2 regions of the Fretibacterium fastidiosum genome follow, and region 2 is predicted to be linked to the other one. Evidence: riboswitches for the same ligand, from Rfam matches in the RefSeq annotation. Region 2 holds a riboswitch; the other holds the start of a gene.
The links. A riboswitch is a leader RNA that binds a small molecule or an ion and turns the genes downstream of it on or off. The one in region 2 is predicted to bind cobalamin.
Positions count from the first base shown of each region.

Region 1: linked by a shared signal. The riboswitch ahead of ACK28C_RS03180 (DUF4198 domain-containing protein) and the one ahead of ACK28C_RS05265 (anaerobic ribonucleoside triphosphate reductase) in region 2 are both predicted to bind cobalamin.

Region 1 is NZ_OZ209244.1:694,660-697,863, forward strand. Features, by position in the region: gene ACK28C_RS03175 (ABC transporter permease) at 1-632, opposite strand, end outside; cobalamin riboswitch at 944-1,141, shown strand; gene ACK28C_RS03180 (DUF4198 domain-containing protein) at 1,304-2,092, shown strand; gene ACK28C_RS03185 (hypothetical protein) at 2,108-2,611, shown strand; gene cbiM (cobalt transporter CbiM) at 2,616-3,204, shown strand, end outside.
Region 2 is NZ_OZ209244.1:1,205,876-1,209,079, reverse strand. Features, by position in the region: gene ACK28C_RS05275 (hypothetical protein) at 1-38, shown strand, start outside; gene ACK28C_RS05270 (MerR family transcriptional regulator) at 148-975, opposite strand; cobalamin riboswitch at 1,282-1,462, shown strand; gene ACK28C_RS05265 (anaerobic ribonucleoside triphosphate reductase) at 1,569-3,204, shown strand, end outside.

The DNA.
Region 1 (3,204 bases), 510 kb from region 2:
CTGATGTAGTCCTGCCGGATCACCTCGAGCATACTGGAGCGCGTCATCCTGACGATCGTCGCCGCACAGCCCGTGCCCAGCGTCAGGGCGGGGAGGACGAGGCTCTTCACGAGGGGAACGAACCCCTCGCCCATCCCCTGCGACGGCAGCCATCCGAGCCCCAGCGAGAAGACGAGGACCACCAGGAGCCCGAACCAGAAGTTGGGCATGGCGACCCCGATGAGCGACAGGACGGTCGTCGTGTAGTCGAGCAGGGTGTACTGGTGCTTCGCCGAGATGATGCCGGTGGGGAGCCCGATGAGGAGCGCCACAAAAATTCCGGCCAGGGCCAGGACGCAGGTCGCGGGGAAGCGCTCCAGCACCATGTCCATGACGTCGATCTTGTTGCGGTAGGAAACTCCCAGGTCCCCGTGCAGGGCGTCCTTCATGTAGATCAGGTAGCGCACGACGATGGGCCGATTGAGGCCGAGCTCCTCCCGCGTCCGCTGCAGGAGCTCCGGCGTCGCGCCGTCGCCCAGGATGATGGCGGCCGGGTCCCCAGGCGTCAGGGCCAGGATGAAAAAGACGATGAACGTGACGCCAATCAGCACGGGGATCATCATCAGGAGCCTACGTAGGATATAGCGCAGCATCAGCTATCAGCCTCACCTTGCAAGGAATACTGAAGTTTTCAAAAAGTGCTCTCCTATTATATCACTTCACAAAAGAACCCTATCACCACAGGTGAGAAAAGACGTGAAACGGACTTAGCGCGCCCCTGGCCTCTGCAACCAAGGCCTTACGAGGTCCTTGAAGATCATTGCCCCGCACCACGGGCTCCGTGAAGCGGTCCCTCTCAGGTTACCCGCTGCGTCCGACGGCAGGGTCTCTGTCCCACAGCCGCATCCAGCCGTGTGAACTCCTCAAGGACGTCCTTGTTAATTTTCCATAAATTAAACATAACAAAATTTAGAAAAAAAGTGTTATCATAAATTATAAACAGAACTCTTGTTCGTCGGGGGAAGTCGGGTGCAACGCCCGCGCGGTCCCGCCGCCGTGAGAGGAGGACAAGCCAGGTTCGGGGAGGGCGCGAAGGCGCGGCTCCATCGAACTATGTCTTGGATCCCAAGCCGGAATACCTGACGTTCAAGCGGACACAAGACGTTTTGCCACGAGCGATGGCGCAGGAGCGTGTCGTCTGTGACGCCCCCGCCCGCGCCCATCGCGAGGCGGGGGTTTTTGCAGCGTTTTATTCTCTGGACGACGTACCCCGGCAACGGGGTTTTGCCGTAATTCTGTAAGTATTGAGGAGGATGATTTTTTCATGAAACGCGGAAACAAAGTAGTGTTGGCGGCTGGTTTGCTCCTTGGGGTCGCCTCGGCGGCCTTTGCGCACGAGCTGGTGATGAAGCCGCAGAAGATGAACGCGGCGAAGGGCGAGACTCTGGCGGTTGAGATCCACTCGGGACACAAGTTCATCGTACCCGAGGAGGTGGAGAGCGTCGAGCGCATCAAGGCGGGAGTCTTCAAGGACGGCAAGCTCCAGGAGGCCGGGCTGAAGCCGAACGAGAAAAACCTGTGCATCGACTTCTCCCTGCCCGTCGAGGATGCCTCTCAGTCCATGGTGATCCTCGCCAACAAGGACGGCGGTGTCTGGTGCGTCACGAATGAGGGCGGCAAGTCCGGCCTTCGCAAGGACCTGGAGGCCCAGGGCCTGAAGGTCACGAAGGCGACCAAGAACGACAAGTTCGTCAAGGTTATCGTCAACGCCTCCAGGGACGACAAGAACTTCGCCGTTCAGACGGGGCAGGCCCTTGAGATCATCCCCGTGACCAACCCTGCGGACGCCAAGGTTGGAGAGTTCTTCGAGGTGAAGATACTGGTCGACGGAAAACCCTACTCAGGGGCGGTGTGGGCGAGCTACGACGGTTTTGCGCCTGAGTACGAGGACACCTATGCCTACTATACCCAGGCGGTCCAGGGCGTGGCCCATATCAAGATCACAGCCCCCGGTCTCTGGGGTGTGCGCGCCATGAAGACGGACCTGCCCGGCAAGGAGGGCGAGTACGACTCCGTTGCTCGCAGGACCTTCCTGCTCTTTGAAGTGAAGTAGCAAAGTCCATCAAAGATGAACGCCTCTTTCAAAAAGACGGCGCTGCTCGGGCTGGCGGTGATCGCCGGCCTGAGCGGCCTTTTAGCGCAGCAGGCGGACGCACACGGCGTGGGCTATTCGGAGTCCACGCTGAAGCCGGTATCGCTCGAATTCTTCTACTCGACGGGAGAGCTTATGAACTACCTTGAGGCCAAGGTCTTCTCCCCTGCCGACGAGAAGATCGCCTACCAGTCAGGACGGACCGACGAGGGGGGGCGTTTCGCCTTCACCCCCAATAAGCCCGGGACGTGGCGGGTCATCGTCAGCGATGAGGACGGGCACAGGGCCGAGGCGACAGTGAACGTGACGGAGGACTTCCTGAAGGCCGGGGCCACAGGAGGCGGTTCGGGCATCGACATTCAGGAGAAGAAGGCCGCCCCTGAGGGACTGGATCTTCTCCTGAGGGCGGGGCTCGGCGTCAGCCTGATCTTCAACATCGCCGCGTTCGTCCTGCTGCTGCGGTGCAGGAAGGCGGTGTAGTCCCATGCATATCAGCGAGGGAATCCTCTCCACTCAGGCCTTGGCCGCCGGATGGGCCGTCGCGGGCGTCGGGACGGCGGTCGGGCTCAAAAAGCTCAACCCCGATAAGATCGTCCGCGTCGCGTTCTCCTCGTCGGTGTTCTTTCTGGCCTCCCTGATCAACGTGCGGCTCGGCCCCAGTTCGACCCACCTCTCCCTTATCGCGCCCATGGGGCTGATCTTGGGGTGGTCGGCCTTTCCCGCCGTGATGGTCGCCCTGATTCTGCAGGCCCTCCTGTTTCAGTTCGGCGGCCTCATCGTTCTGGGGGTGAATACGGTGGATGTCGCCGTTCCTGCGCTCGCCGCCTACTTCCTGTTCGCGGGCCCGATCTGCAGGAGCAGAGGCCCCATCGCCTCCGTACTGGGCTTCATCGCAGGTGCCCTGGCCGTGCTCCTCTGTGCCGTGGGGGTGGAGATCTTCCTGAGGGGGACGGACGCCAATCTATCCGACATCGCCGACACCGTCTTTATCGCCCATATCCCCCTGGCCCTGATTGAGGGGGCGATCACGGCCTTCATGGTGGCCTACATGAAACGTGCGGCCCCGGAGCTCC
Region 2 (3,204 bases):
TCTCAGTGCGGGGAGAACGCGAAGCATCAAATAGGTAGGGGGACCTGCCAGGGCCCCCTATCAGAGGCTCAGGCCCCTCCTGGACAACGACATGAGGCGGCGCCTCGCGCGGCGACGCGCCGCCCGACCGACGAGGCATCCGGGGCGCTAGGCCTTTCGCACCGGCCACTGCACCTCGGTGCGCAGCTCCTCCGGCGGGACCTCGTGGGGGCTGTTCAGGTAGACGTTCCGCGCACCGTCGGAGCCGGCCACGGGCTCGTAGCCGTTCTCCTCCATCCAGTGCCGCAGCGCGGTGTAGGCGCCCTCCAACTGATCGTAGGGCCCCTTGTGCAGGGTGCAGGCCATCAGGCCGCCCGGCACCGTGCGGACCTTCAGCCGGTCCGTTTCCGGGACGGGGTTCGTGAAGGACAGGCAGTACTCGACGTCGATGTCGTTCGGGTCGAACTCCTCCCCATAGTAGATGTCGAAGCACTCCCCGCCGTAGGCGCTGCCGTGCCGCTCCAGGTGGGTCCACAGCTCCGTGAAGACCCGATGACTCTCCTCCGACAGGTTCTCCATCGTGACGATGCAGCGGTGCGTCAGCGCCCGCACGGGCGCCACCTCGCGTACCGTAACTTTGTAGGACAAGAAAAACGCCTCCTTCTCCAAAGTGAGTTTTTCCAGGAGCTCCAGGTCCCTATGTCCCTTCTCCAGGCGTTCCTGGAGCACCTGACGGTGTCGGGCCAGGAAGGCGGCGATCGCGTCGGGGTCCCGCGCGCCGAGGAAGGCGCGGATATCCTCCAGAGGCACGTCCAGCTCCCTCAGTCGTCGGATGCGCAGGGCCTCCACGAACTGCCCCGCGGAGTAGTGCCGATACCCCGTCGTCTCGTCCACCCAGACGGGCTTCAGGATGCCCCTTTCGTCGTAGAAGCGCAGCGTCTTCACCGAGAGCATCGTCGCCCTGGAGAACTCCCCGATCGTCAGCAGGTTGCTCATCAAATTCCTCCTCCCTTCGCGTTTTCGCCCCTCACCCTCCGACAGGACCCATCATAGGCCCTCCAGCCGGGGGAGGGTCAAGCCTGCGGGCCAGGCGCCGTCGGCCGCCTCGTAAAGTATACTCGATCAACGGAAAGCGCACCTTCCTTCGTCAACGGGGTGTTCCATCAGCGACGGGGCTGGTGCGTGCACATTGGGGACGACTGGAGCCTCACAGCGGCGGCCACGCGAGCCGGGACGGTGGACGGCGAATCCACTTCCAAATTCGGAGGGCGTTCGGCTGGTGTATAATGAGGCTGCATTTTTCAAAAGAAGATGGGCACGGGTTCCGGCGTGTGCGCCGGGCAAAAGGGAAGCAGGTGCGAATCCTGAACGGTCCCGCCGCTGTGAACGGGGAGGCCCCTCGAAAGTCCACTGGAGCGATCCGGAAAGGACGAGGCGCCGATGATCCCAAGTCAGAAGACCTGCCTGGGCCCATGAACGCGAACTCCTGCGGACGACGGGAGGGGCGCGCGGCCCTTTCGCGTCCAGGCGCGAGCGCCTGCCCCCTCCACCTCCCGGAGGGGGCGCTCTTTTTAAGGAGGCAGGGAAAGATGTTCGCCAGGATCAGAAAGCGGGATGGGCGCGAGGTGCCCTTCAACGCTGAGAAGATAGCCGGGGCCATCGGACGGGCCCTGGCGGCGGTGGGGGAGCCTGGAACGGAGGCCATGCCGCTGACGGAGCGCGTCGTGGCCCACATGGAGCAGAAGCTTCAGGGCGGCGTGCCCCAGGTGGAGGAGATTCAGGACATCGTGGAGGAGGTGCTGATCGAGTCCGGACGCGCGAGAGCGGCCAAGGCCTACATCCTCTATCGCGCGTCCCGAAGCCGCGCGCGGGAGATGAAGAGCCACCTGATGAACGTCTACGAGGCGCTGACGTTCCGGGACGCGCAGGACAGCGACCTGAAGCGTGAGAACGCCAACATCGACGGCGACACGGCCATGGGGACGATGCTGCGCTACGGCTCCGAGGGAGCGAAGCACTTCAACGAGATCTTCATCCTGAGGCCGGAGCACGCCGAAGCGCACCACAGCGGGGACGTTCACATCCACGACATGGACTTCCTGACCCTGACGACGACCTGCTGTCAGATCGGCCTGAAGCGGCTCTTCAAGGGAGGATTTGGCACGGGGCACGGCACGCTGCGGGAGCCCTCCGGCATCCGAAGCGCCGCGGCGTTGGCCTGCATCGCGCTTCAGGCGAACCAGAACGACCAGCATGGCGGACAGAGCATCCCCGCCTTCGACTGCGACATGGCACCCTACGTGGCGCGCACCTTCGCCAGGGCCTACCGCCGGAACCTCCTGCGCGCCCTGAGCCTTCTCGCCGGGGAAGCCGCAGAGGACGGGGCGGTCGCTGCCCTCGACGGCCTGGAGGGCGGCCCCATCCGCATGGGGGCGACCGACGAGCGTCAGTCGCGGGAACGGGAGGCGCTCCTGAAGCTTGGGGTGCCGCAGGAGGCGGTGGAGCGCGCCCAGGAGGCGGCGCTTCGAGAGGCGCGGCAGGACGTGGAGCGCGAGACGTATCAGGCCATGGAGGCGCTGGTCCACAACCTGAACACCATGCACAGCAGGGCGGGGGCGCAGGTGCCCTTCAGCTCGCTGAACTACGGCACGGACACCTCGCCGGAGGGCCGCATGGTGACGCGGAACCTGCTCCTGGCGACGGAGGCCGGCCTGGGGCACGGCGAGACGCCCATCTTTCCCGTCAGCATCTTCAAGGTGAAGGAGGGGGTGAACTTCAACCCGGAGGACCCGAACGGCGACCTGTTTCAGCTGGCCTGCCGCGTCAGCGCAAAACGCCTGTTCCCCAACTTCGCCTTCATCGACGCGCCCTTCAACCTGAGCTACTACCGGCCGGGGAACCCGGACACGGAGATCGCCTACATGGGGTGCCGCACGCGCGTCATCGGGAACGTGGCGGACCGGGACCGGGAGACGGTGACGGGGCGGGGCAACCTGAGCTTCACCAGCCTCAACCTGCCGCGGCTCGCGATCCTGAGCGAGGGGGACCTCGATGAGTTCTACCGGCGGCTCGACGCCATGGCAGACCTCGTGGTCCAGCAGCTTCTGGACCGGTTGGAGATCCAGTCGCGCAAGCGGGTGAAGAACTTCCCCTTCCTGATGGGACAGGGCGTGTGGCTGGACTCGGAGACGCTGGGCTGGAACGACGAGGTGCGCCCCGTGCTGA